One region of the Streptomyces sp. NPDC046197 genome, then DNA from elsewhere that is predicted to be linked to it. Evidence: riboswitches for the same ligand, from Rfam matches in the RefSeq annotation. Region 1 holds a riboswitch; the other holds the start of a gene.

Region 1 (12,960 bases):
TGTTCCTGTGCGAGGCAGCCTTCACGCACGGCAAGGAGAACATCCCCGACCTGCACCTCAACGGCCGCGAGGCGGGCGAGACCGCCACCCGCGCCCGCGCCCGGCGCCTGCTCCTCACCCACATCCCCCCGTGGACCGACCCCCAGGTCAACCTGGCGGACGCACGCGCGGTCTACCAGGGCCCGGTGGAGCTTGCGGCGCCGGGAGCGACGTACGAGGTCTGACCCACGACGGGGGCGACGTACGGCATCCAGGCCCACGACGGGCCGGCGTATCCAGGCCCATGAAGCCCGAACAGACCCCGTGACGCCCGAAGGCCCCCGGAGCAGCTCGGCTCCGGGGGCCTTCGTCACGGTGCGGGGCACGATGCGGGGCTCACGCCTTCGTGAGGTCCTCGACCTCCTCCTCGGGCTCGCGGCCCGGAGTGGGGAGGTTGAACTTGTTGATCGCGAAGCGGAAGAGGAAGTAGTAGATCGCCGCGAACACCAGGCCGATCGGGATGATCAGCCAGGGCTTGGTGGCCAGGTTCCAGTTGAGCGCGTAGTCGATGAAGCCCGCGGAGAAGGTGAAGCCCGCGTGCACGCCGAGCGCCCAGGTGATCGCCATGGACAGGGCGGTCAGCACCGCGTGGATCACGTACAGCAACGGGGCGATGAACATGAACGCGAACTCGATCGGCTCGGTCACACCGGTCACGAAGGAGGTCAGGGCGAGCGAGACCATCATGCCCATGACGGCCTTGCGGCGCTCGGGGCGGGCGGAGTGCGCGATGGCGATCGCGGCGGCCGGCAGGCCGAACATCATGATCGGGAAGAAGCCCGACATGAACTGTCCCGCGGTCGGGTCGCCGGCGAAGAAGCGGTTGAGGTCGCCGTGGACGATCTGGCCCGCCGAGTTCTTGAAGTCGCCGATCTGGAACCAGGAGACCGTGTTCACGAACTGGTGCATGCCGACCGGGATCAACGCGCGGTTGATCAGACCGAACAGAGCGGCACCGAGGGCGCCCAGACCTGTGATCCACTCGCCGAAGTGCGAGATGCCCTCACCGATCGGCTTCCACACCAGTCCGAAGAAGACGCCCATGGCGGTGCCCACGAAGGCCATGATGATCGGCACCAGCCGGCGGCCGTTGAAGAAGCCGAGCCAGTCCACCAGCTTCTTGCGGTGGTAGCGCTGCCACAGCACCGCGGCCAGCAGACCCATCAGGATGCCGCCGAGGACACCGGGGTTGTTGTAGGTCGCCGCTATGTCCGCGCCCGGTTGCACCTTCGCCTCGGTGACCGGGAAGGCCTTCAGAACGTTGCTGTACACCAGGAAGCCGACCAGGGCCGCGAGCGCAGTGGAGCCGTCCGCCTTCTTGGCGAAGCCGATCGCGACACCGATGCAGAACAGCATCGGAAGGTTGTCGAAGATCGCGCCACCCGCCGTGGCGAACACCGCCGTGACCTTGTCGGGCAGGTTCAGCTTGTCGTGCACGTCCTGCTGCCCGAGCCGCAGCAGGATGCCCGCCGCCGGCAGTACGGCGATCGGAAGCTGCAGGCTGCGGCCGACCTTCTGCAGGCCCTGGAACAGGCCGGATCCCCGCTTCTTCGCGGGAGCCGCCGTTGTCGCGGTGGCGGTGCTCATACGTCCTCCAACGGGTGGTGGTCTACACCACTCAGTGGTGTAGACCTGTTTTAGCAGATGAAGGTGGCGTAAGGAACCCGCGATTCCTGCGACCGCACCGCTACGCGGCGTACCGGCTCCGGCCCCGCCGAAACCGGCGCTCAGGCCTTGGTGACGTCCTCGACCTGGTCCTCCGGCTCCCGGCCCGGAGTCCTCAGATCGAACCTCGTGATCGCGAAGCGGAAGACGGCGTAGTACGCCGCGGCGAAGCACAGGCCGATCGGGATGATCAGCCAGGGCTTCGTCGCCAGGTTCCAGTTGATGACGTAGTCGATCAGGCCCGCCGAGAAGCTGAACCCGTCGTGCACTCCCAGCCCCCATGTCACCGCCATCGACACCCCGGTCAGCAGCGCGTGCACCGCGTACAGCCCCGGCGCGATGAACAGGAACGAGTACTCCAGGGGCTCCGTGATGCCCGTGACGAACGACGTCAGCGCCACCGACAGCATCAGACCGCCGACCTCCTTGCGGCGGCCGGGCCTTGCGCAGTGCGTCATCGCCAGCGCCGCCGCGGGCAACGCGAACATCATGATCGGGAAGAAGCCCGAGGTGAACTGGCCCGCGTTCGGGTCGCCCGCCAGGAACATGTTGATGTCGCCGTGCACCACCGTGCCGTCGGGCTTGGTGTAACTGCCGAACTGGAACCAGATCGGCACGTTCAGGAACTGGTGCAGACCCACCACCAGCAGCGCACGGTTGGCGACCCCGAAGACGCCCGCGCCCCAGGCGCCCAGCGCGTAGAGCCAGTCGCTGAAGCTCTCCAGGCCGTGACCGATCGGCGGCCAGACCCACAGGCAGGCGGCCGCGACCACGATCGCCACGAACGACATGATGATCGGCACCAGCCGGCGGCCGTTGAAGAACCCCAGCCAGTCCACCAGCCGTGTCCGGTGGTACCGCTGCCAGAAGAACGCGGTGAGCAGACCCATGACGATCCCGCCGAACACCCCGGGGTTCTGGAACGTGAAGGTGCTCAGGCTGCCGTCGGCCGCCTGGCAGCCGAAGGAGGGGAGCACCTTCGAGCCGCCGGGGCAGTGGGGGAACTGGCGCAGCACGTTGTAGTAGACGAGAAAGCCCGCCACCGCCGCGAGCGCCGTCGAACCGTCGGCCTTCCGTGCCATGCCGATGGCCACGCCGACGCAGAACAGCAGGGGCAGACCCAGGGAACCGTCCAGCAGCGCGCCCCCCGCGCCCACCATCACCTTGGAGACGTTCGTCCAGCCCAGGCCCTGGTCGCCGAAGACGTCCGGCTGTCCGAGCCGGTTCAGGATGCCCGCGGCCGGCAGCACGGCGATCGGCAGCTGAAGACTGCGGCCCATCTTCTGCAAGCCCTGGAACAGGGTGTTCCAGCGGGCGCGCGCAGGGCCGGCCGTGCTGGGGGCGCTCTCGGCACTCATGGCGTCCTTCCGCGCGTTTGGCCACCGCCCGCAAGCTGGTGTAGACCAGTTGGCGCACGGTTCCGCTGTCGTGACGCCATCATTCGGCACCCACGACACGGCCGCTCGCGAAGATGGGCCAACTGTGGGTTACTGCGACAAAGCGGTTCGGATCAGGGGAGAAGGAACATGGCCAGCAAGGCTGAGAAGATCGTTGCCGGGCTCGGCGGCATCGACAACATCGATGAGATCGAGGGCTGCATCACCCGGCTCCGCACCGAGGTCAACGACCCCTCACTGGTCGACGAGGCCGCACTCAAGGCCGCCGGCGCCCACGGCGTCGTGAAGATGGGCAGCGCCATCCAGGTCGTCATCGGCACCGACGCCGACCCGATCGCGGCGGAGATCGAAGACATGATGTGAACACGCGAACACCTGAACGCGTGAACAGGTGAACGCCGGCGCACCTCCGGAATTCACCCCCAGGGGCTCCTTCCCACCGCGGGAGGGGCCCCTTCCACGTGGGGGACTAGGCTCGAGGTCATGTCTCGAATCGACGGCCGCACCCCCGAACAACTCCGCCCGGTCACCATCGAACGCGGCTGGAGCAAGCACGCCGAGGGCTCCGTCCTCGTCTCCTTCGGCGACACGAAGGTCTTCTGCACCGCCTCCGTCACCGAAGGCGTCCCGCGCTGGCGCAAGGGCAGCGGCGAGGGCTGGGTCACCGCGGAGTACGCCATGCTGCCCCGCTCCACCAACACCCGCGGCGACCGGGAGTCCGTCAAGGGCAAGATCGGCGGCCGCACCCACGAGATCTCCCGCCTCATCGGCCGCTCCCTGCGCTCGGTCGTCGACTACAAGGCGCTCGGCGAGAACACCATCGTCCTCGACTGCGACGTCCTCCAGGCCGACGGCGGCACGCGCACGGCGGCCATCACCGGCGCCTACGTCGCACTGGCCGACGCGATCGCCTGGGCGCAGGCCAAGAAGCTGATCCGCCCCGGCCGCCAGCCGCTGACCGGCACGGTCAGCGCGGTCTCCGTCGGCATCGTCTCCGGCGTGCCGCTGCTGGACCTCTGCTACGAGGAGGACGTCAAGGCGGACACCGACATGAACGTCGTCTGCACCGGCGACGGCCGCTTCGTCGAGGTCCAGGGCACCGCGGAGGCCGAGCCCTTCGCCCGCGCCGAACTCGACGCCCTGCTCGACCTCGCCGTCACCGGCTGCGCCGAACTCGCCGTGATCCAGCGCGCGGCACTGGAGACCACCCTCGCCAAGTAGGGCCTCCGCAAACCAGGCCGCGACGAGCCGCGCACAGGACCCGCGCACAGGACCCGCGCACAGTAAAGGGCACCCCAAGAAGCCCGGCGGGCAAGGGCAACCCCACCGCGCGCCCCCGCGTCCCTACCGGTACGGGCGTACGGCCCATCGCCGTACGCCCGGCCAGGAACGGGACCGCCCACGGGCGCCCACAACGGGGAGGGAACCCAGCCATGGCCGCGAGCCGACGCCGACGCCCGGTCCGCAGCGCAGCCGTCGCCGCCACGGCGGCCGCCCTCGCACTCACCGCGGGTGCGCTGACCGGGTGCGGCGCGGTGGACAAGGCGATCGACTGCGTGCACACCGCCGACTCCATCGCCGACAGCGTCACCAATCTCCAGCAGGCGGTGGAGAGCGCCACGAACGACCCCACCCAGACCGACAAGTCCCTCGCCTCGATCGAGAAGGACCTGCGGAAGATCGGCGACAAGACCGACAACGCCGACGTCAACAAGGCCGTCGACCACCTCGACAAGGCGGTCGGCGACGTCCGCACCGCCGTCAAGAACGGCGACCGCACACCGGACCTCAGCCCGGTCACCGACGCGGCCGGCGAACTGACGAAGGTCTGCACGTCGTAACGCCGGGCAGCGCGAGCCGCCCCCGCCCCGGCCGGGATACTGGACGGCATGACCCGCCTGATCCTCGCCACCCGAAACGCCGGAAAGATCACCGAACTCAGGGCGATCCTCGCCGAGGCCGGCCTGACCCACGAACTCGTCGGTGCCGACGCCTACCCCGACATCCCCGACGTCAGGGAAACCGGCGTGAGCTTCGCCGAGAACGCGTTGCTGAAGGCCCACACCCTGGCCCGCGCCACCGGCCTGCCGGCCGTCGCGGACGACTCCGGGCTCTGCGTCGACGTCCTCGGCGGCGCACCCGGCATCTTCTCCGCCCGCTGGGCGGGCCGCCACGGCGACGACAAGGCCAACCTCGACCTCCTCCTCGCCCAGCTCTCGGACATCGCCGACGAACACCGCACCGCCCACTTCGCCTGCGCGGCCGCCCTCGCCCTGCCGGACGGCACGGAAAGGGTCGTCGAGGGCCAACTGCGCGGCACCCTGCGCCACACCCCCGCCGGCACGAACGGCTTCGGCTACGACCCCATCCTCCAGCCGGACCACGACACCCGGACGTGCGCGGAGCTGACGCCGCAGGAGAAGAACGCGATCAGCCACCGGGGCAGGGCGTTCCGGGCGCTGGTGCCGGTGGTCAGGGAACTGCTGGGCTGACGAAGACGAAGGCCCACCCGGCTGCTGGTACCGGGTGGGCCTTCGTACGGCGTGCGGCCGGTGGGACTCGAACCCACACGGGCGTGAACCCACTGGGACCTAAACCCAGCATGACTGCCAGTTCCATCACGGCCGCTCGGGCGGTCGGGGTGCCCGACCGCGCGGCGCTCAGTCTACGGGCAGGTCAAGTCGGGCCGCGAGGCTTGTGGTCAGATCCCCAGATCCTTGATGATCTTTGCCACGTGGCCTGTCGCCTTGACGTTGTACAGGGCGCGTTCGACCTTGCCCTCCTCGTCGACGATCACCGTGGAGCGGATGACGCCGACGACCGTCTTGCCGTAGAGCTTCTTCTCGCCGAAGGCGCCGTAGGACTCCAGGACCTGCTTGTCGGGGTCGGCCAGCAGCTTGACCCGCAGGCTCTCCTTCTCGCGGAACTTCGCCAGCTTCTCCGGCTTGTCGGGGGAGATGCCGATCACGTCGTACCCGGCGCCGGCCAGGAGGTCGAGGTTGTCGGTGAAGTCGCAGGCCTGCTTGGTGCAGCCGGGGGTGAGGGCCGCCGGGTAGAAGTAGACGACGACCTTGCGGCCCTTGTGGTCGGCCAGCGACACCTCGTTTCCGTCGGCGTCGGGAAGGGTGAATGCGGGGGCCGCATCCCCGGGCTGGAGTCGCTCGGTCATCGGGCTCGTCTCCTCGTAGGCGGATCAGTGGTCGTCACCGCGGTCGGTGCCGTTCCGGTCCGAGCCTAACCGGGGGTGCCGACAGCACGGTCGGACGCGGAACTGACAGACTGTCCTGAACAGGCATCAGTTGACTTCGGAGGCGGTACGGTGGCGGACACCGCGGACACCAGAACCCCGGCTGAGATCGAGGCGGACATCAGGCGCCGCCGCGAGGTGCTGGCCGAGACGCTCGACGAGATCGGGGTGCGCGTGCACCCCAAGACGATCGTCGGGGACGCCAAGGCCAAGGTCGTCTCCAACATCGATCACACGCTTGGACGGGCCTACGTGCAGGTCAACCGCGTGGTGAGCGACGTGCGGGCGCAGTTCGTGGACGAGGACGGCGCGCCGCGGCTGGAGCGGGTGGTGCCGGTCGCGCTCGTCGCCGTCGGCCTCGTCGGGCTGCTCGCCCTGGGGGCACGGCGGCGTCGGGACTAGGGCCTTGTCCGGCCCTGGCGACCCACCCGCGTACGGAAGTGCCGAAGGCAGGTAGGTTCAAGGTGTGAGCGGCAACAGAAGCGAGAACAGCACCCATCACGAGAAGCTGCCCATCCGGATGCTGCACGACCGTGTGCTGGTCCGGCAGGACACCAGTGAGGGCGAGCGGCGTTCGGGCGGCGGCATCCTGATTCCCGCCACGGCGGCGGTGGGACGCCGGCTGGCGTGGGCGGAGGTCGTCGCGGTCGGGCAGAACGTGCGGACCGTGGAACCGGGAGACCGCGTGCTGTTCGATCCGGAGGACCGCGCCGAGGTCGAGGTGCGGGGCACCCCGTACGTGCTGATGCGCGAGCGTGACCTGCACGCCGTGGCGGCGGACCGGTTCGAGGGCTCGGAGGACTCCACCGGCCTGTACCTGTAGACGAGTCCGGACAAGGGGCTGGTGACCATCGTCACCAGCCCCTTCTTGCCGTCCCCTTGCTAACGTCGAAGGAGCCCGACGAGACGCGCCGTACCGGGACGTACGCAAAGACGACGCACCCGGTCAGTGATCCGCAAGTCGTCTCGGAGGTGCCGTCATGGCCTGGGTCCTGCTCGTCGTCGCCGGTCTGCTGGAGGTCGGCTGGTCGGTCGGGATGAAGTACACCGACGGGTTCACCCGGCCCCTGCCCAGCGTGCTCACCGGCGTCGGCATCCTCGCGAGCATGCTGCTGCTGTCGTACGCCGCGAAGTCCCTGCCCATCGGTACCGCCTACGGCGTGTGGGTGGGCATCGGCGCGGCCGGTGCGGCGGTGGTCGGCATGGTGGCGCTGGGGGAGCCGGCGACCGCCGCCCGGATCTTCTTCGTGTGTCTGCTGCTGGTCGCCGTGGTGGGGCTCAAGGCGACCTCGGGTCACTGACGTCCGGCGGCCAGGTGCTGTGTGCCTCCGGTGCCGGTCGTCGTACCGGCGTCACCCGTCGTGCCTCCCGGATTTCCGCCCGCGGTGGTCCCGGTGGTGCCCCCGGGGTCTCCGCCCGTGGTGCCGCCGGTGTTCCCGCCGTTGTTCCCGCCGGTGGTGCCGCCGGTGGTCGGCGTGCCGCCCGTGGTGCCGCCGTCGTTCCCGCCCGTGGTGCCGCCGGTGGTCGGCGTGCCTCCGGTGGTGTCGCCGCCGGTCGTGGGGGTGCCCCCGGTGGTGTCCCCGGTGGTCCCGCCGGGTGTCTGGCCGCCGGTCTGACCGTCGGTCTGGCCCTGGTCCTGGCCCTGGGTGTCCTCGCCGCCGGTGGTGTCGGTGCCGCCGGCGTCCTGGCCGCCGATGCCCGGCGTCTGCACGGTGGGGGGCGGCGGGGGCTGGTCGGCGCCGCTCTGCACCTGCAGGTCGAAGTCGGTGACCGGGGCGCCCTTCAGGGCGTTCTTGGTGAACTGCGCCCAGATGTCGGCGGGCGGCCCGCTGCCGTTCATGCGGTCCAGCCCCAGGGCGCCGTACAGCGGCTTGTGGGCGGCCGTCACCGGGTCCTGGCCCATGACGGAGACGACGGTGGCGAGGTCGGGGGTGTAGCCGGCGAACCAGGCCGCGGTGTCCTCCTCGGCGGTACCGGTCTTGGCTGCCGCGGGGCGGTCGGCGGCCTGGGCCGGGGTGCCGGTGCCGTTCTGAACGACGCTCTGCAGGACGGCGGTGGTGGTGTCGGCGGCCTCGCGGCTGACGGCCTGTGAGTTGGTCTCCTTGGGCAGCTCGACGATCTCGGAGCCGTCCTTGGTGACCTTCTCGATCATCGTGTAGACGCCGTGCTCACCGTGGTTGGCGAGCGTCGCGTACGCCTCGGCCATGTCCAGGACGCTCGCGGTGGCCGGGCCGAGCGCGATGGAGGGGCTGGGGGTCAGGTCGGGAGTGGCGGAGGGGATGCCGAGGTCGATCGCCGTCTGCTTGACCCTGTCGGAGCCGACGTCGACGGCCATCTGCGCGTACACCGCGTTGACGGACTTGTCCGTCGCCTCGCGGACGGTGATGTTGCCGTAGGAGCGGTAGTCCTCGTTCTCGGGGGCGTAGTAGCCGTTCCAGCCCTGGACGGGGCGTTTGTTGGTGCCGTCGTAGAGCGTGTTCGGGGTGATGGCGCGGCCGTCCCGCGTCTCGGAGTGGTTCTGGACGGCCGAGGTGAGCACGAACGGCTTGAAGGTGGAACCGACCTGGAAGTCCCGGCGGGTGGCGTTGTTCGTGTACTGCTTGACGTAGTCGATGCCGCCGTACATGGCCACGACCTTGCCGGTCTTGGGGTCGACCGCGGCGCCGCCCGCGCGGACGTAGGTGTCGACCTTGCGGTTCTTCCTGTCCAGCCTGGACATCAGCTTGTCGTTGACCGCCGCGACGAACGCGTCCTGCCTGTTCTTCTGCAGGGTGGTGGTGATGCGGTAGCCGCCCGCGTCGAGCTCGTCCGCGCTGAGGATCCTGTTCTTGGTCAGGTAGTCCTTGATGGCGGTGACGATGTAGCCGCGCTGTCCGGACATGCTGGTGGGCACCGTGGGGTCACCCGGCATCGGGAACTTCATGCCGGCCCGCTGCGAGGTGCTGAGCCAGCCCTTCTTGACCATGCCGTCCAGCACGTAGTTCCAGCGGGCCAGGGCGGCGGCCTTGTTCTCCGGGTGGGCGACGACGTCGTACTCGCTGGGCGCGTTGACCAGCGCGGCGAGGTAGGCGGCGCGGGCCGGGTCGAGGGCACGCGCGTCCATGCCGTAGTAGGCGCGCGCGGCGGCCTGGATGCCGTAGGCGTTGCGGCCGAAGTAGCTGGTGTTGAGGTAGCCCTCGAGGATCTTGTCCTTGGACTGGTTGCGGTCCAGCTTGATCGCGATGAAGAACTCCTTCACCTTGCGGGTGACGGTCTGTTCCTGGCCCAGGTAGTAGTTCTTCACGTACTGCTGGGTGATCGTGGAGCCGGACTGCCTGCCCTTGCCGGTGGCGGTGTTCCAGGCGGCGCGCAGCATCGCCTTGGGGTCCACGGCGGACTCGGTGTAGAAGTCCCGGTCCTCGGCGGCCAGCACGGCGTGCTGGGCGTCCTTGGAGACCTGGGCGAGGCCGACGTTCTCCCGGTTGATCTGCCCGTCGCGGGCGATCTCGGTCCCGTCCGCGTAGAGGTAGACGTTGCTCTGCTTGGTGGCCAGGGCGTTGGCGGGCGGGATCTTGACCATCGAGTAGCCGAGGAAGAACGCGCCGACCAGCAGCAGGACGACGACGAAGAAGGAGCCGACCACCATGCGCCAGGTGGGGACGAGCCGACGCCAGCCGGTGCGCCCCGGGCGCTTGGGCTGACCGCCGCCGGTGGCGCCCCCGGCCGCGGGCCCGGTGGCGGGCGAGCCGGTTCCGGGCGCGGGAACGGACTGGGCAGCCCCAGGGGGCTCTGTGCGTGCCAAGCCCTTGTTCGGCTGCTTCGCCTGCGGCTCGTCGCTCATGGTCTGCGGAGACTCCTGTGGTACGTGCGTCGTACGTCGTTCCCGTACGCCTCTGGCGCTCTTTGCGCTCCTCTGATGAAGACTGTCCCATCCGCCGATCCGTTCCCCGACCGCGGCCCGGTTCGCGATGGCCGAAAAGCCCCCCGACCGGTCGTGGCCGCCGCCTCCGCCCCGGCGTCCCGGGCCGCCGCTTCCGCCCGTCGTACCGGGCCGCCGCTTCCCCCCGTCGCGCCCGGCCGCCGCTCCCGCCCATCCCACCGGTCACCGTCGCGCCCACGCCACCGCCCCCGTCGCCCGGAAAACCCGTGGCGCCCGCCGTTGGTGGCGGGCTAGGCTCCTGCGCTTCGTGCCGGGTGGACGGGGAGGCGGTTGACGTGGGCGCTGGGCGGTTGTACGTGGCCGTCGCGGCGGGGGTGTTCAGGCGGTACGCGACATATCGGGCCGCGACGGCGGCCGGGGTGTTCACCAACACGGTGTTCGGCCTGATCCTGGTGTACACGTACCTCGCGCTGTGGGACGTGCGGCCGCACCTCGGGGGGTACGACGCGGCCCAGGCCGTGACCTATGTCTGGCTGGGGCAGGCGTTGTTGTCGACGCTCGCGATCGGGGGCGGCGGTGTCGAGGACGAGCTCATGGAACGCATCCGTACGGGTGACATCGCGATCGATCTGTACCGGCCCGCCGACCTGCAACTGTGGTGGCTGGCGAGCGACCTGGGGCGGGCGCTGTTCCAGCTGCTGGGGCGGGGAGTGATCCCCTTCGGCTTCGGGGCGCTGTGCTTCCCGGTGGCCCTGCCGGCGGACGCGGTGACCTGGATCGCGTTCCTCGGCGCGGTGCTGCTGGCGATGCTGGTCGGCTTCGGGATCCGGTTCCTGGTGGCGCTGAGCGCGTTCTGGCTGCTGGACGGCACGGGCGTGGTCCAGATGGCGTGGCTGGCGGGGTTCTTCTGCTCGGGGATGCTGCTGCCGCTGAACGTCTTCCCGGGCGCGCTCGGCGAGATCGTCCGCGCGCTGCCGTGGTCCTCGCTGCTCCAGGCCCCGGCCGACGTCCTGCTGGGGCACGCCGACCCGCTCACCACGTACGCCTTCCAGGGGGCGTGGGCGGTGGCGCTGCTGGCGGCCGGACGACTGGTGCAGACGGTGGCGACCCGGCGGGTGGTGGTCCAGGGTGGCTGAACCGACGGAACACCCGGACAGCCCGGGGTACGCGCAGGACGCCAGGTCCGGGTACGACGGCCGGGGCGGCCGGCGTGGTCCAGCCGCCGCGGGCAGTCGGGTGGCGGACGCCGTGCGGGCCTACCGGTTGATCGCCGGGATGTGGATCCGCTCCACGATGGCCTATCGGGCCTCCTTCGTCATGACCACGTTCGGGAACTTCGCGGCGACCGCGCTGGACTTCGTCGCCATCCTGCTGATGTTCTCCCGGGTGCACGCGCTCGGCGGCTACACGCTGCCCGAGATCGCGTTCCTGTACGGGCTGACCAGTGTGTCCTTCGGGCTTGCGGACCTCGCGATCGGGTCGATGGACCGGCTGGGCCGCCGGGTGCGCGACGGCACCCTGGACACCCTGCTGGTGCGCCCCGCGCCCGTACTCGCGCAGGTCGCCGCCGACCGCTTCGGGCTGCGCAGACTGGGCCGGGTCACGCAGGGCGCGCTGGTGCTGGGCTACGCGCTGAGCACCCTGGAGATCGACTGGACGCCGCCGAGAGTGCTGCTGATGCCGGTGATGCTGCTCAGCGGCTTCGGCATCTTCTGCGCCGTGTTCGTGGCGGGCGCGGCCTTCCAGTTCGCGGCCCAGGACGCCTCCGAGGTGCAGAACGCCTTCACCTACGGCGGCACCACCCTGCTGCAGTACCCGCCCACGGTGTTCGCCAAGGAGCTGGTGCGCGGGGTGACCTTCGTACTGCCGCTGGCGTTCGTCAACTGGCTGCCCGCGACCTATGTCCTCGGGCGGCCGTATCCACTGGACCTGCCGCAGTGGGCGGCGTTCACACCCCCGCTGGTGGCCGCCGCGTGCTGTGCGCTGGCGGGGGTGGCCTGGCGGGCGGGGCTCAGGTCGTATCGGAGTACGGGGAGTTGAAGGGGCGTGCGGCGGTGACGGCGGTGGACGGCGGATTCATCGAACTCGACCGGGTCGAGAAGGTCTTCGAGGTGCGGAAGAAGACCGGTTTCCTGCGCAGCGAGCGACGGCGGGTACGGGCGGTCGACGCGCTGTCCTTCCGCGTCGGACGCGGCGAGATGGTCGGCTACATCGGCCCGAACGGGGCCGGAAAGTCGACCACCATCAAGATGCTCACCGGCATCCTGACCCCGAGCGGCGGCCGGCTGCGGGTGGCCGGCATCGACCCGGCGCGCGAGCGGACCCGGCTCGCGCAGCGCATCGGGGTGGTGTTCGGGCAGCGCACGACCCTGTGGTGGGACCTGCCGCTGATCGACTCCTACCGGCTGATGCACCGCATGTACCGGATCCCGGACGGTCGTTACCGCGAGAATCTCGACCGCTGCATCGAACTCCTCGAACTCGGCTCTCTGTTGGACGTCCCGGTACGGCAGCTGTCGCTCGGCCAGCGGATGCGCGGCGACATCGCGGCGGCCCTGCTGCACGACCCCGAGGTGCTGTACCTCGACGAGCCGACCATCGGCCTCGACGTGATCAGCAAGGCCAGGGTCCGCGCGTTCCTGCGCGACCTGAACGCCGAGCGCGGCACGACGGTGCTGCTCACCACCCACGACCTGCAGGACATCGAGCAGCTGTGCTCACGCGTGATGGTCATCGACCACGGGCGCCTGATG
Region 2 (15,814 bases), on a different contig from region 1:
GTCTCCTCACGCACGAAGTGCAGCAGACTTTCCCGGAGCAGTTCGTGCTGGGTCGCGAAGTGGTAGGTGACCGATCCCAGTGAGAGGCCCGCTTCCTTCGCGATCCGCCGGTTGGTGACCGCGGCGACTCCGTCTTCTCCGATGATGCGCAGGACGGCGTCGATGATGCGCTGGCGAGTGGGTGCGGAACGGGCGTTGGACATGCCGCTCATTGTCCCACCGGAGCCCACCGGTGATCAGCGCGGCCCGGAGGGCGTCACTGCCGTGGACACGACGAAGCTTTCTCTCTATCGTTCGTTCGAACGAACGGAATCGGAGGGTAGCGATGCACGTAGCGGGAGCAACCGTTCTGCTGACCGGAGTCACCGGTGGCATCGGCGGAGCGTTGGCCGCCGAACTGTCCGCCCGCGGTGCGGACCTCGTGCTCACCGGCCGGCGCCGCGAGGCGTTGGAACCGCTCGCCGAACGCCACGGCGCCCGTACGATCCTGGCGGACCTCGCCGACGCCGACGATGTGCTGCGCCTGGCCGAAGAAGCCTCCGGTACGGACATCCTCATCGCGAACGCGGCTCTTCCCTCCAGCGGCGACGTGCTGGAGTACACGCCGGCCCAGCTCGACCGGGCGCTCGCGGTCAACCTGCGCGCCCCCGCGACGCTGGCGCGCCTGCTCGCTCCGCAGATGGTGGCGGCCGGGCGCGGTCACGTCTGCTTCGTCGGGTCGTTGTCGGGGATGGCGGCCACCAAGTGGTCCTCCGTCTACACGGCGACGAAGTTCGGGCTGCGCGGATTCGCGCTGTCCTTCCGCCAGGACCTGCACGGAACCGGCGTGGGAGTCTCGATCGTTCAGCCCGGCTTCGTGCGTGGGGCGGGGATGTTCGCCGACACGGGCTCGTCGACGCCCGGCGGCGTGCGTACGGTCTCTCCGCACCAGGTCGTCAGCGGGGTGTTGCGGGCGATCCAGCGGGATGTCGCGGAGATCAACGTCGCCCCGGTCGAGCTGAGGATCCTCACGAAGATCGCCTCGCAGTTCCCGGGCTTCGCCGAGCGGGTGCAGCGGCTGGCACGAACGGAGCAGACGATGCAGCAGATCGTGGCGGCGCAGCGGTCGAGCCGCTGAGCTGCCCGCCCCGCGGCGCGCAGGGGCGGGGTCCGCACGGTCTTGGCGGACGTCAGCCCAGGTTGCCGGTGCGGGCGGCCCGCCACAGGTCGACGCCGCCGTCGGTGGCGTACTTGTCGATCTCGGCCAGTTCTTCGGCGCTGAAGGCGAGGTTGTCCAGCGCGGCGACGTTCTGCTCCAACTGCCCGACCCGGGAGGCACCGATGACCAGCGAGGTCACGCGCTCGTCCCGCAGGGCCCAGGCGAGGGCCATCTGGGCCAGGGTCTGCCCGCGGCGCGCCGCGATCTCGTTCAGGGCCCGCAGCCTGTGCAGCATGTCGTCGGACAGCCACGTGGTGTCGAACGACGTACCCTGTGCGGCCCGCGAGTCCTGGGGGATGCCGTCGAGGTAGCGTCCGGTCAGCAGCCCCTGGGCGAGGGCCGTGAAGCCGATGACCCCGAAACCCTCCTCCCGGGCGACGTCGAGCAGGCCCTCGTTCTCGATCCAGCGGTTGACCATGCTGTACGACGGCTGGTGGATGAGGAGCGGAGTGCCGAGGTCACGGAGGATGGCGGCGGCCTCACGGGTCCGCTCGGCGTCGTAGGAGGAGATGCCGACGTACAGCGCCTTGCCCTGACGGACGGCGGTGTCGAGCGCACCCATCGTCTCCTCGAGCGGAGTGGTCGCGTCCAGGCGGTGGGAGTAGAAGATGTCCACGTAGTCCAGCCCCGTGCGCCGCAGCGACTGGTCGAGCGAGGCCAGCAGGTATTTGCGGGAGCCGCCGCCCTGGCCGTAGGGGCCGGGCCACATGTCCCAGCCCGCCTTGGTGGAGATCACCAGTTCGTCGCGGTAGGGCGCGAGGTCCTGCTTCATCAGCCGGCCGAAGTTGATCTCGGCGGACCCGTAGGGCGGGCCGTAGTTGTTCGCGAGGTCGTGGTGGGTGATGCCCAGGTCGAAGGCGCGCAGGGCGATCTCGCGCTGGGTCTCGAACGGGCGGTCGTCTCCGAAGTTGTGCCAGTAGCCGAGGGACAGGACGGGAAGGTCGAGCCCTGAGCGGCCGGTGCGCCGGTAGCGCATGGTGCCGTCGTAACGCTCAGGATCCGCGACGTAGCTCATCAGGTGATCTCCGGGTGGTGCAGTAATCGGTGCCCCAATGGGTGCAGGGGACGGGTTCCACACTGCGCGCGCGTGATCCTGAAGTCCAACTGTTCCGGTTCATCGGATTCAGCGACGCCGCTTCTCAATCCTGACCGCACAGGACGACGGCGGCCGTGTTCGCGGCACACCGTCCCGTGGGCGGGGGGCTTCCGAACCCGTTGCCGTGGGCACCCTTGACAGCGTGCGTGCTGTTTCGCGACGTTTGGTCCCTGGGGAGACGCCAGCAGCGCGTCATAGGGGGGAGCGGTCGTCCATGCGATCCATGAGCAGACATCAACGTGCCTTGCAAGCCCGTGCCACCACCGGCACGTCCCTCGCGGAGCCTGTGGAAGGGCGGTTGATGTGAGGTGGACATCACCATTCACAGACCCGACGAGCTGAGTGACTCGCTGCGCCGTGCCTGGCACCAGGCCATGGACGCGTCGCCCGAATACGCCAATCCCTTCCTGGCACCGGAGTTCGCGATCGGGATCGGCCGGTACCGCGGTGGCGCCCGGGTGGCGGTCCTGCGGGAGGACGGAGAGCCGGTCGGCTTCTTCCCGTACGAGCGCAACGCCCTCGGCGTGGGGAGGGCCATCGGTCTCGGCCTGTCCGACTGCCAGGCGCTCGTGCACCGCCCCGGGGTCTCCTGGAAGGCCCGGGACCTGCTGCGGGCCTGCGGGCTGTCGATTTTCGAGTTCGACCACCTCGTCCAGGAGCAGAAGCCGTTCGAGGGGCACATCACCGGGACGTTCGCCTCACCGGTGATCGACGTCAAGCCCGGCGACGGCGACTACCCGCAATGGCTGCGCAGCGCCTACCCGGGTCTGGCCAAGACGGTGCTGAAGAAGGAGCGCCGCATCGGGCGCGACACCGGCGAGGTGCGGTTCATCTTCGACGAACGCGATCCGCGGGCGCTGCGCACCCTGATGCGGTGGAAGTCCGCCCAGTACCGCCGGACGGGACGGATGGACCGGTTCTCGCGGCCGTGGATCGTCGACCTGGTGGACTACCTGTGCCACGTCCGGGAGGACCACTTCACCGGCGTGCTGTCCGTGCTGTACGCCGGCGACCGGCCGGTGGCCGCGCACTTCGGCCCGCGATCGAACACGGTGCTCGCGGCCTGGTTCACCGCGTACGACCCCGAGCTGCGCTACTACTCGCCCGGCTTGATCATGCACCTTCGGCTGGCCGAGGCCGCTGCCCGGCACGGGGTGACTCTGGTGGATCTGGGACGCGGCGACAAGGAGTACAAGGACTGGCTCAAGACCCGCGAGCTTCGTGTGGCCGAGGGGTTCGCGGCCCGTCCCCACCCGGTGGCCGCGGCGCACCGGCTGTGGCGCAGACCGGTGCGCGGACTGCGCAACACGGTCCTGGCCCATCCCCAGCTCCGGGAACCGGCCGACCGGCTGCTGAAGACGGTGGGCGCGCTGCGCACGTCGGGCGGAACGGGACGGGTCGCACGCTGAGCAATCCCGCCCCCAGCAATCCCGCCCCCCGCACCGCACACCCGCCACCGCCACCGCCACCGCCCCCGCGAGCGGCCCGGCTGGGGCGGCGGTGACCCGGCGGCGAGCGCCGTGCTGGAAGCGTCCGCGCTGCGGTGGGCGGGCTCAGGCGGCCTGTGCGGCCTGGAGCCGGTCTTCCGGGAGCGGGCCGGGCGGGGTGAGGGTGGCCGTGCCGTCGGTGAGGTGCAGGACGAGATCCGCCTGGGCGGCGAGGCGAAGGTCGTGGGTGATGAGGAACGTGGTGCGGTCGGCCGTGAGACGGCGCAGCGGCGTCATGAGCCGGGCGGTCGCGGCGTCGTCGAGACCGGTGGTGGGCTCGTCGAGGACGAGTACGGGCGCGGTGCGGAGCATGGCCCGGGCCAGGGCGATCCTGCGGCGCTGGCCGCCGGACAGGTGGCCGCCCCGCTTGCCGACGGGGGTGTCGTAGCCCTCGGGCAGGGCGCTGATGAAGTCGTGCGCGTCGGCCGCGTCGGCGGCGGTGAGCACCTCCTGGTCGGAGGCGCCCGGCCGGCCGTAGGTGATGTTGTCGCGGACGGTACCGTCGAAGAGCATGCTGTCCTGGGGCAGCAGGGTGATGTGCCGGCGCAGTTCGTCCACCGTGAGGTCGGCGATGTCCCGGCCGTCGAGCAGGATCCGGCCCCGATCGGGCTCGTGAAACCGCAACAGCAGCTTGCCGAGGGTGGACTTGCCGGAGCCGCTGGGGCCGGTGACCGCCACCAGCAGGCCGGGTGCGATGTGCAGGTGGACCCGGTGCAGCACCGGCCTGCCGCTGCCGGGGTAGGAGAAGCCGACGTCCTCGAAGGTGACCGCGCCGCGGACCGGCTCGGCGAGCGGCGAACCGCTGCCTGCGTCGCCCGGCCGCCGGTCGCTGCCGGATGCGGGCTCGGTCCGCAGCACCTCCAGGAGGCGTTCGCAGGAGGCGGTGGCCGAGGACGCGTTGACCAGGAGTTCGCCGAGTTCCTGCAGGCGTGGATGGAGGTATCCGAGGTAGGCGGCGAAGGAGAGCAGGCCGCCGACGCTGAGGTGGTGCTCGGAGATCTGCCAGGCCCCGGCGCCGATCACGGCCAGGACGCTGAGGGTCTCGATCAGCTCGCCCAGGGGCCCGTACAGCGCCGAGAGCCGGATCTGGCGCAGACCGGAGCGCATCCAGGTGCGCCCTTCGCGGTGGACCTTGCTGAGCTCCGCTTTCTGTCGCCCGTACGCCTGGACCAGCGACATGTTGGTCAGGTTCTCCTCCAGGACGGTGGCCAGCCGGCCGTTGCTGTCACGTTCCGCGCGGCTGGCGCTGCGCATCAGGGTGCCGAACACCCGGGCGACGACCCAGATCAGCGGCGCGGCGGCCAGGATGATCAGGGCCAGCTGCCAGCTGGTCCAGAAGGCGGCGACGGCGAAGACGAGGGCGCCGACCGAAGCGGTGATCAGCTCGACCGGGGCGGACGCCACCAGCGACTCCACGGCTTCGATGTCGCCGGTCATCCGGGAGACCAGGTCACCGGTGCCGTACCGGTCCAGGGCGTCCGGCGGCAGCTGCTGGACGTGCTGGAAGACCCGGTCGCGCAGGCCGAGCAAGAAGTGCTCACTGGTCCAGCCCGCGAGGTAACTGCCCGCGGCGGAGGCCAGCGCGCCAACGGCGGCGAGCACCAGCCAGGTGACGGCCGGCTCCCAGAAGGCGCCCAGGTCCCCGGGTGACAGCACGTCGTCGGTGAGCCGGCCGGCGAGGCCTATCGCGGCCGTGTCGCATCCTGCGGAGATCACCAGCAACACGGCGGAGGCCGTGACGACCGCCCGGTTGACGCTCACCAGCGGCCAGAAGGCCCGGAACGCGGCCAAGGGCGAGATACGGGCGTGGCGGATACTCATGGCGGGCCGATACTCCCTGGTCGGTGCCCAATTCGACGAAGCGCCGGGATTCGTCCGCAACGTTCGCTGCGGACGAATCCCGGCGCGATGCGACTGTCTGCCGGATTACTACTTGGCGCACTTCTTGTGCTTGCGATGGTGCTTCTTGTGCTGGTTCTTCGCCTGCTTTCCGGCGCAGCCGTTCTTCTTCTTCTTGGCCTTCTTGACCAGCATGATCTTGTCGAAGGACATGAGTGCTACACCTCTCTGAACGGGCTTTCGGATGGTGACCAGGAATACGGATGGGGAGTGCGCCCTGTTCAAAAAAGCCAAGGTTAATATCGGATCCATTTTCCTTACTGATTTCTCGCAATGGGCGCACACAAGCGTGTCGTGCTCCGGTGCGGTATTGGGTTTCGCCGACCAGGCCTTCCGGCGGGCTGACGGGTCTGCCGGGGAGGAATGGGTAGGTTTCGGGTGAGTCGGCAACTCCCGGGAGCCGATGTGAACCACTACGACCTAGGCAGCCACAGCCGGTGTGTGACGACGTCGTCCCCCGAGGCCCAGTCGTGGTTCGACCGCGGACTGATCTGGACCTATGCCTTCCACCACGAGGAGGCGGTCCGCTGTTTCGAAGCGGCTGCCGAGGCGGATCCCGGCTGCGCCATGGCCGACTGGGGCCTGGCCTATGCCCTGGGACCCAACTACAACAAGCCCTGGGACTTCTTCGACGACCAGGACCTGACGCGGGCGGTGGAGCGCACGCATGCCGCCGTGGAACGCGCGCACGCCAGGCCTCCGCCTCCCCGGTGGAGCGGGCTCTCATCGAGGCACTGCGCGCCCGCTACCCGCGAGCGGAGGCCAAGGACGCGGAGGACTGCTCGGTGTGGAACGTCGCCTACGCCGACAGCATGCGGGCCGTCCACCGGCTGGCGCCCGACGATCTCGACGTGACGACCTTGTACGCCGACGCCCTGATGAACCTCACGCCGTGGCAACTGTGGGACATCCGGACGGACCGACCGGCCGCGGGAGCGCGCACGCCGGAGGCCAGGACGCTGCTGGAGCGGGCGATCGCGACGGAGGCGGGCGCCCGGACAGCGCGGCCCCCTGGGTGCCGCCGGGTTCACTCGCGGTGGTGTGCGTCGACCGGGCACAGAATGAAGTCCGCGAAGGCCCGTCTGCCGGGCCGGTCACCGATCTCCGTGATGGCCGCACGCAGCGCGCGCAGGTGGCCGGTGGTCATCTGCAGCGGCGGCTCGTCGGGCTGGTAGGTGGTGCGGACCGGGTAGTCGACACCGGGCCGTCGCGTCATCTCGATGTGGCAGCCGAGTACGTGGGAGACCGTTCTGCGTTCGCAGAAGTCGATCAGGCGGTCAATTGTGCGGGCGAAGGCCGGCCAGTCCTCGATGTACAGCCGGCCGGGATAGACCGTGTCGCCGGTGAGCAGGAAACCGGTCCAGGGGTCGTAGAAGGTCACCGCAGCACTGTGGTGGCCCGGAGTGGCAAGGCAGTCCAGCACCCGGCCGCCCAGGTCGACTCGCGCTTCGGCGTCGGGGTTCGCATCGAATCCGAAGTACTTCCAGGCGGTGGCCGGATCGGCGTCCACCACCGTGGTGCCGGGCCGGTCGGTGAACTGCGCGTCGCCCGCGATGTGGTCCCCGTGCGGGTGCGTGTGCAGAACCAGCAGAGGGTATGCGTCTCGCGGATTCCGGGCGAGCCAGCCTTCGACCAGTTCATCGACCACCCGGCGCAACGGGAAGAACTCCGCGGACTCGGTGGCACCGGTGTCGATCAGCACCGCCCTGGCATTTCCGAACATCAGGAACAGGAACGGCGCCTCGTAGTCGACGGCCATGTTCTGCCGCAGGACGTAGGTGTGTTCGTCGTACGCATGGACCTGTACGTCAGGGTCGGTGTTGTGCTTGGCCGACGGTGAACCATGAATCCACCGAACGTCCAGTCCCCGTGGCCGGGGCACTCCACCGGCGAAATCGATCCACCGCTCGCCTGCGTCCACGACGTCTCCCGAAGTGCGTCGTCTTGGCAGGCCGGGTACGGCGCACATCTCGTCCGGGGCAGGCCCGACGAGCCTCCACGGCGACCGTATCACCGCACCGTGCCGGTCCAAGAAGGGCCGAGCCGGTACTTCGGCACGGTCCTGCGCAGCGACCGGCCGCAGCGACCGGCACACCTGTCAGCAACTACCGTCGGACACGGTCAAGTTGATACGCGAAGCTGTCGCCAACCGTCGCGGGCGAGAGGCTTCATGCGGCGGGCCGCCCGGCACGTCGTCGGCAGCGGGGTCCGCCTGCTCCTGGACATCGGTACGGGCCTGCCCACCTCGCCCAACGTGCACGAGACCGCCCAGGAAGTGGCGCCGGACGTGCGCGTGGCGTACGTCGACAACGCCCCGATCGTGAACGCCCACACAGACGCTCTGCTCGGCCACTCCGGCACCACCAGCGTCGTACTCGGCGACCTGCGCGATCCACGGGCGATCGTGGACCACCCCGACCGCCGCGGTCATCGGCGATGTCCAGGGCCACAGCACGAGTGCCGCCACTCTCATGGGTCAGGTCCGCACCGCGGTGCACGCCCACGCGACTGTCGGCGCATTCCCCGGCGAGGTGCTCGCCCGGACCAACCGCTTCCTCGGCGACCTCGAGTCCGGTCTGTTCACCAGTTGCCTCATCGCCCGCATCGACGTGTCCCGCCACCGGGCCTGCCTCGCCAACGCCGGGCATCCTCCACCCCTGGTGCGGCACCCTGACGCCCGTACCGAGATCCTCGAAGTCCCTCCGGGCCTGCTGCTGGGCATCGACCCCGACAGCGACTACCCCACCACCGAGATCCCCCTTCCGCCCGGTACCGTGTTCGCCCTCTACACCGACGGACTCGTCGAGACCCCCGGCACCGACATCGGCGCAGCCATCGCCCACCTCGCCGCGCGACTCGCCGAGGGCGACGACGCCACCCTGGACGCACTCGCAGACGGCCTCGTCGCAGATGCCGCCTCCCGCAACAGCAGCGACGACATCGCGCTCCTCCTCGTCCGTCCCCACTCCTGACCGGCCGTCAGTGCGACCGGTGGTCGACGGAAAGCGTGATCAAGACAGTGGTACACCGACGCGTCGTGACACCGTCCCGCCCTGCCCGCCCGGCCGGAGCCTTGCTGCCGGCGGGCCGTACGAGCGTTCCCGCGCGCTGCACCCCGGATCGCTCACAGGACGGCAGCGGCCCTGCTCTGTGCCTGCGCGAACTCGCTCACGGGATCGCCATCGACGCGCCAGGGCCAGGCGGTGACCGTGCCACCGAGTGCCTCGAAGACCGGACGGGCCTCGCGCCGCCGTTCGGCCGCCATCAGGGCGTAGGCAAGGAGGTTCAGGTCGGCAAGGGCGGCGGCATGGCGCAGGAACGCCGGCTGGACCCACGAGTGGACCGCGCGTTCCAGAGCCCGGGCCGCCGACGCCTGGGACCAGTGGTTGCGTGCCACGAGCGCTTCCAGTCCGCCCCGGGCGACGACAGCGTGGTACTGCAGGACCTGGGCCGTGAGCTCCGTCGCCGCGCAGGCCGCGTTGGCCGGCATACGGGCGGACAGGGCGTCGACGAACTCCAGCACCTGGAGGCGTGATCCGGACTCCTCCGGGGTGAGGTAGGCCAGCATGCTCAGGTATGCCTCACGGTTCCAGCGGTCGCGTGCCAGCACCTCGTTCCACACCCCGTACACCTGTGGCTGCTCCCAGCGCTCCAGGCGTGACACACCGAGCAGCACCACCCACGGCGTCGGGTCTTCCGGTGCGAGATCGGCAGCCCGGAAACAGGTCTCGGTGACGGCGGCCGCGTCTTCCAGCCGCCCCCGCGAGCGGCCGCGTGTGAGTTGCGTCCATGCGTGCAGGACGTGTGCGCTCGCATCGTGCGGCTCACGCGTGGCCCAGGCCGACGCCAGGTGGGACTCGGACAGGTAGTCCGCCAGGACGGACAGACGGTGCGTGCGGCGGTCCCAGCCACCCGTGTCCTGGTTCAGGAGGCGGGACATCTGGGCCAGACACAAGTCCGTCGTCGCGATCGTGCCAGTTCTGGTGATCGCCAAAAGGGACTTCAGCAGCTTGCCCAGGGCCTCGTCGTCGAGTTCCGGGGCCAGGCGCGCCCTTCTGCGACGGCTTGAAAGAAATGCCATGAACGGAGGTTAGAGGAGTCCAGGACCCAGACAAGACATGCGTCTGGATCGTTATGGGTTACACGTCTCACCAGGCGTTACCTGCTCGTATGGCGAGACGCGTGCACTTGGCGCCGGGCGCGGGCGGCGGGCCTTCCCCCCGGTCGCCGGCGGCGAGATCCAGCCAGGCGGCCGTCCCGCCCCGGCGAGGTGACCGCGCCGACCACTCGTCAAGTCGCGCGTGGGTGGCACGGTTGGGCAACCGGAGCTCGGGCTCGGGAGCTTCCGAGGGGATGCGGGAACAGATTTTCTAGAACCAGCCACGCGTTCCCAAACCGGTCCATAGGATGCATCCATCGCGCCGCTCGCAGCGGGCGTGTGCGCACGGCAGTGTCATGTACACGACGGGGGATGCATGGACGGGCTGTTCGTCTTCGGTATGGGCTTCCAAACCGCTGGGGTTCCGACCGCGAGGTCGTGATCGGCAGTTCGGCCGCCGGTGCCGCGGCGACGCGCACGGCAGCGGCCGAAGTCACGTGTCTCGCCGGCCCGGCACCTGTCCCCATCGGCAAGCGGCCTGGGCGTGAAGGCGCCTGAGCCGCTGATGTCTTCGTCCCACACCGAAGGAGCAACATGAGGATGTCACGGGCAGTAATGGGCTCGAATGTCCGGAAAGTCTTAGTAGTCGCCAGTTCGATGGTGGTCGCGGCTGTCGCATGCGTCGCGACCCCCGCGGACGCCGCACCGGCGGCCGACGCGGCACCGGCCAAGGGGTGCCAGACCCTCAGAGCCACACGGACACGTCTCATCGGCGCGGACGGGAAGACCGTCTCGCCGTCAGCGGCGTCAGCCGTGCGGGCCGCGGCCGCGAAGGAGCTGACGTACCGTCTGCCGGGCGGTGCGACCATGTCGACGACCGTCCCGCCCCAAGGCTTCCGGCCGCAGACCGCGGCCCCCGCGACGGCACGCGCCTACGGCTTCAACGCCCCGGACGCCCCCACGGCGCTGGCGGCATGGCGGGCGAGATACAAGGGGTATCGCGCGACCGTCCCCTCCGTGCCGTGCCTGGCACCGTCGCGCAAGTCGTCACTGCGGGTCTCCTACAGCAGCAACTGGGGCGGCTACGTCGCCACCGGGCACTCCAACTACAACGAGGTCTACGACGACCAGAACATCCCCACCTACTCCGCCGCCTGCGGCTCCAACAGGAACACGATGGCCTCCCCGTGGATCGGTCTGGGCGGTTACGGGGGATCCACCAAGCTGATCCAGCAGGGCTTCGACGCGGGCTCCTCGGACACCGCCACCACCGGTGCCCGCATGTGGTACGAGTACCTCAACGCCTCGCACCAGAATCCGCTCGTCTACATCGGGTCCACGAAGCGGACCGGCGACGTCATCTCGCAGTACATGACCTACGGCTCCGGAAAGGCCGTCTTCCACTGGTACGACCGGACCACCGGATCCGGCTGGTCACCGGTCACCGTGTCGGGCCTGTCGGGGTACTACGACGGGCGGACCGCGGACTTCATCACGGAGCGGCCGTTCGGCAGCCTGCGCAAGTTCAGCCGACAGACGTTCAGCGCCGCCGGTGCCAGGTACGGCAGCACCTTCAAGGACCTCTTCAAGCTGTCGACCACCGAGGTGCGGCTGACGACCAACGGCGCTTCCTCCGGTGCCGCCATGTTCACCAACACCCACTCCACGTCCAGTTCGTTCTACCAGACCTGGAAGCGCTGCTCCTAGCCGCAAGGAGTCGGCACTGCCGGTACGCCGGGAGCGGCTCTACGCTCCCGGCGGCCACCGGCACCTCACGTGCCCGGCCGGAGCCTCACCTTCTGGCCACCGGCGGTGACCGCATACCTGACGGTCGAGCCTGCCTCGGTGACCGCGCAGCGGATGGCGACGGTGCCGCCGGGCACACCGGACAGAACCTCCTCGGGGTTCTGGTTCGTCGCGGACTCACGCTTGTCGCGGACCCGTTCGACGGTGGTGAACGTGCCCGCAAAGGCGGCACCGTGTCCGAGCCCCTTCTCGCACACGGAGGCCGGCGACCTCGTCGCGGTGTCCTCACGCCACAGCGCGACGAGGCGCCTGTGGCTGTCCAGGAACCGCAGCGTTCGAGCGGACGTGCCGCCCGGCTCGTCCACGACCACGTACGCGGTACGGGCGACCGCCCCCAGGAGATCGGGTGTCGGCGTCGTCAGCATCGGGCAGGACTGACCGCGCCGCGGCGGCAAGGTGGCAGCGAACGAGCCGTCCGGATGCAGCGTGAATCCGGCGCCGACCAGCGGGCCGCAGGCCCTGTTCACCTGCCACGTGTCCGGGGACCCGTCGGCGCCGATGACGATGTTCGCCGGAAGGCCGCCGACGTCGCGCCACGACGAGACGTCGCGGCCGTCGACCTGAACGGCGATCCAGCGCCCGGTGAGACGTTCGGCGCCCAGGGCCGGCCCGCGGACCTGAGGAGCAGCCGTGGTGACGCTCCTGTCGTGCCTCATCTGTGTTGCCACGGCCACCGATCCGGCGACGGCAACGACGCAGGCGCATACGCCGGCGACGGCGAGCCACCGGCGCCGGCGCCGCTTCGAGCCCACCCGGACCGCCTCGTCGATGTCGATGTGGTCGGCAGGAGCAGTGATGCTGATGGCCGCGATCCGCGCGGCGAGATCTTCCGGCGCCTTGTCGGGGTTCACGCTGCTCCTTCGGTCTTGGCCGGTCGTGCCCGGAGCCGGGAGCGCAGGGCCTCCAGGCCACGGCTCGTCTGGCTCTTGACGTTGCCCGAACTGGTCTTGAGCAGGTTCGCGGTCTGCTCGATGGACAGATCCTCGAAGAAGCGCAGCACGAGGACGGTCCGCTGGCCGACCGGGATCGCGAGCAGGGCGGCGATCAGATCGTCGTCACGCTCGTCGATGCTGGTGTTCGGGTGCGAGCCCAAGGTGGCCACGTCGGCCTCGCTGATCTCGCGTCGGGCCGGCCGCCGTCGGTAGTCGGTGTTCAGATTGCACAGGATCCGATGGACGTACGCACGCGGATCACCGCCTGCCACCACTCTCTCCCACCTGGAGTAGAGCCGTCCGAGCGCGTCCTGGACCAGGTCGTCGGCCAGGTACCAGTCGCCGCAGAGCAGGAACGCCGTCGTACGCAGGCGCGTCCGATGCTCGAGCACCCAGGCACGGAAGGCCGCCTCGCGGGAATCCGTCACGCTCCTCCTCGTCTCACGCATCGGCGCGTTGCCTGCATCGGTCCCCAGCCGACCCAGGTCCCCTCCTTCCACACGTCCTACACGGAATCCGGTCCGCCAAAGGTTGCACACGGCTTCGAGCTCGTCGCCGTGTGCGGGCGCAGAGGTCGCGCCGGAGACCCGAAGCCGCCGTTCGGATCACCGACGGCGGCCCTTCCGGTGATTGCCGGGCGCCTCGCGAGCAAGGCGGCTGCCGCAGGGGTAGGGCGTGTCAAGGAGACGACGGACCGCAGAACCCCTGGAGGAGACCAGTCATGTACGCAGCAATCCGACGCTATGAAGGCGTGACCGATCCGGCCGAGGCCGCACGGCTCGTGAAGGAGGGGTTCGTGCCGCTCATGCGCCAGATCCCCGGCTTCGTGGCCTACTACTGGCTCGATGCCGGGAACTCGGTGATGGTGTCGACCAGCGTCTTCCAGGACAAGGCCGGTGCCGATGAATCGATCTCGCGGGCGTCGGACTACGTGCGGGACAACCTCGCGTCGCTGATGCCCAACCCGCCCCAGGTCATGGCCGGGGAGGTCGTGGCTTCCGCATAGCCTCGATCCGTTGCGATCAGGATGTGGCATCCCGGCTGCCGGACCCGCGCCGCACCCTATAGTCGGCTGAGTGGACCTGGCGACGGCGCTCACCGTGGTGGGGACTGTCGCGGGCGTCATGAGTGTGGCTGTGGCGATCATTCAGCTTCGGCAGCCGACGGCTCCCGCGCCGCGCAGCGACCCCGGCACGTCCCCAGGACACGGCGCGGCGTGCACCCCATGTGGCCGACCCCGGTGCTGCCCAGCAGGGGACTTCCGGCACGGCACACGTGGCACAGACACTGAGCCCGCCGACCGGTCGACTGGGCGAGGTGCACGGACGAGAAGCTCAGCTTGAACTGCTGAGCAGGTGTCTGCGCGAACCCGATGGCCGTTTCCGGGTACTGGGCGGTCTGGGCGGCACGGGCAAGACGACTCTCGCCCTCGCGTTGGCCGAAGGTGCCGAGCACCAGGGCCGCAAGGTGTGGTGGGTGTCCGCCACCGAGCAGAGATCGCTCACCGGTTCCCTGCTCGGGCTGGCCCTCGCCCTCGGGGCGCCGCCGGCCCAGGTGGCGGAGGCCAGGGCGGGAGCCCGCAACGCCGCCGATGTTCTGTGGGACAGGCTGGAGCGGGAACAGGGCTGGTTACTCGTCTTCGACAACGCGGACGACACCGCCGCCCTGGCTCTCGGAGACGCTTCCGTAGGAGATGGCAGCGGGTGGCTTCGCGCGACGTGTTCGGGTCTGATCGTTGTCACCAGCCGAGTCGTGGACCCCGGAGTCTGGGGTCGGCACGCCGTCATCGAAGCGGTCCCGTGCCTGGAGGCCGCTGACGGCGCCCGGGTCCGCCAAGAGCTGGCTCCCCATGCCGGCGCTCCGGCAGAGGCGCAGGTGCTGTCCCAGCGCCTTGGCGGCCTGCCCCTGGGGCTTCACCAGGCCGGCGTCTACCTGGGGTCGCCTTGCGGCCGAGCGCACGTTCAGCGCCTATCTGGAGGCGCTCAACGATCGCTTTCCCCTTCTGATGAGCGCCGGAGGAGACCCCCGTTCGGAGGTGACACACACCTGGGAGTTGTCCCTGGACGCCCTGGAGGCCCAGGACACGGGGCAGGCCCGGCCACTGCTGAGGGTTCTGTCCTGCTACGCGCCCGCGGTGGACGTCCCTTCCGCGCTTCTGTCTCTGCAGGTACTGGGCGACAGCCTCGGCTTGACGGACACGTCCGTGCGAAGGGGACTGGAGGCATTGCTGTCGGTGGGCCTCGTCGAACTGGCCGCGCCCGCCGGGACAGAGGGAACCGCCGGCGTCGTCGTGCACCCGTTGGTGGTGGCCTCCAGCCGCCAGCACCTGGACGTACGGTCGACGACGACCGCCGCCCGGGCCCTGCGAGTCGCCGCCGACGACCTGCGGCAGGACAGCCCCGAGGACTGGCCCACCTGGCTGCGGCTACTTCCGCATGTGCTGTCGCTCCTCTCCCTGCCTCCCGCGGCAATGGACGACGAGGGGCTCTCCGCCGTCGCGTGGACCGTGGTGCGTACCTGCTCGGCACTGAGGTGGAGCGGAGCATGGTCGGCTCCGGAAGGAGTCACACGCGCTGCCCTCCGCCAGGCGGACGTGCTCGGTCCCGGACACGAGGCGGTGCTCGGCCTCCGCTGTCAACAGGCCCTCGCAGCCCTCTACCAGGGGCGCTGGGCGGAAGCGGAGACGCAGCTGGGCGACATTCTGAGGGGCCAGCTCGACGCCCTGGGCCCGGAACATCCCGCCACCCTGGCGACGCGTCAAGAATGCGCACACCTGCTCCTGGAACAGGGACGACTGGCTGAGGCCGAAGCGGCCTGCCGCGATGTGCTGAAGGACCAACTCGGGGTACTGGGACCGGATCATCCAGAGGCCCTTGCCACGCGCCACTGGTTGCTGCGGGCCATCGGCGAGCAAGGGCGCCGCTCGGAAGCGGAAGCGGGATACCGCGACCTGTTGCAGACACGGATCCGGGTGCTCGGCCCTGACCATCCGTACACCTTGATGACCTACAACAACCTGGGCCTGCAGATCGTCGAGCAGGGGCGCTACGCGGAAGCGGCGCTGATCTACGAGGAACTGGTCGAGACCCGCGTACGCGTCTTCGGCGCCCAGCACCCCCTACACCCTCCAGGCTCGCTCCAACCGGGCCGCAACCATGACGGAACTGGGCCGCTTCGCGGAAGCGGAGGCGGAACTGCGCAGCGTGCTGGACATGGAGAGACGGGTACTCGGAGCCAGCCATGTGAACGTCCTGGACGCACGCTACGAACTGGCACGGGCGGTGGCGGCGCAGGGGC

The links. Region 1 has a riboswitch for guanidine ahead of AB0A61_RS09740 (multidrug efflux SMR transporter). Riboswitches for the same ligand answer to the same signal wherever they lie in the genome.
Positions count from the first base shown of each region.
Region 2: linked by a shared signal. The riboswitch ahead of AB0A61_RS32960 (MBL fold metallo-hydrolase) and the one ahead of AB0A61_RS09740 (multidrug efflux SMR transporter) in region 1 are both predicted to bind guanidine.

Region 1 is NZ_JBEYZY010000005.1:229,596-242,555, reverse strand. It holds gene AB0A61_RS09795 (MBL fold metallo-hydrolase) at 1-224, shown strand, start outside; gene AB0A61_RS09790 (PTS transporter subunit EIIC) at 376-1,626, opposite strand; gene AB0A61_RS09785 (PTS transporter subunit EIIC) at 1,767-3,062, opposite strand; gene AB0A61_RS09780 (PTS glucose/sucrose transporter subunit IIB) at 3,231-3,464, shown strand; gene rph (ribonuclease PH) at 3,585-4,322, shown strand; gene AB0A61_RS09770 (hypothetical protein) at 4,535-4,942, shown strand; gene rdgB (RdgB/HAM1 family non-canonical purine NTP pyrophosphatase) at 4,991-5,593, shown strand; tRNA gene AB0A61_RS09760 (tRNA-Leu) at 5,646-5,729, opposite strand; gene bcp (thioredoxin-dependent thiol peroxidase) at 5,803-6,270, opposite strand; gene AB0A61_RS09750 (DUF3618 domain-containing protein) at 6,421-6,750, shown strand; gene AB0A61_RS09745 (co-chaperone GroES) at 6,869-7,171, shown strand; guanidine-III (ykkC-III) riboswitch at 7,219-7,291, shown strand; gene AB0A61_RS09740 (multidrug efflux SMR transporter) at 7,329-7,649, shown strand; gene AB0A61_RS09735 (transglycosylase domain-containing protein) at 7,643-10,168, opposite strand; gene AB0A61_RS09730 (ABC-2 family transporter protein) at 10,543-11,343, shown strand; gene AB0A61_RS09725 (ABC transporter permease) at 11,444-12,247, shown strand; gene AB0A61_RS09720 (ATP-binding cassette domain-containing protein) at 12,262-12,960, shown strand, end outside.
Region 2 is NZ_JBEYZY010000034.1:15,665-31,478, reverse strand. It holds gene AB0A61_RS32995 (TetR family transcriptional regulator) at 1-203, opposite strand, end outside; gene AB0A61_RS32990 (SDR family NAD(P)-dependent oxidoreductase) at 326-1,117, shown strand; gene mgrA (L-glyceraldehyde 3-phosphate reductase) at 1,170-2,213, opposite strand; gene AB0A61_RS32980 (GNAT family N-acetyltransferase) at 2,603-3,703, shown strand; gene AB0A61_RS32975 (ABC transporter ATP-binding protein) at 3,848-5,602, opposite strand; gene AB0A61_RS32970 (hypothetical protein) at 5,711-5,833, opposite strand; partial or broken gene AB0A61_RS32965 (hypothetical protein) at 6,044-6,672, shown strand; gene AB0A61_RS32960 (MBL fold metallo-hydrolase) at 6,708-7,601, opposite strand; guanidine-III (ykkC-III) riboswitch at 7,614-7,680, opposite strand; partial or broken gene AB0A61_RS32955 (SAM-dependent methyltransferase) at 7,842-8,105, shown strand; partial or broken gene AB0A61_RS32950 (PP2C family protein-serine/threonine phosphatase) at 8,101-8,652, shown strand; gene AB0A61_RS32945 (hypothetical protein) at 8,805-9,761, opposite strand; gene AB0A61_RS32940 (G1 family glutamic endopeptidase) at 10,647-11,486, shown strand; gene AB0A61_RS32935 (hypothetical protein) at 11,552-12,436, opposite strand; gene AB0A61_RS32930 (SigE family RNA polymerase sigma factor) at 12,433-12,945, opposite strand; gene AB0A61_RS32925 (hypothetical protein) at 13,239-13,523, shown strand; partial or broken gene AB0A61_RS32920 (tetratricopeptide repeat protein) at 14,367-15,623, shown strand; gene AB0A61_RS32915 (tetratricopeptide repeat protein) at 15,673-15,814, shown strand, end outside.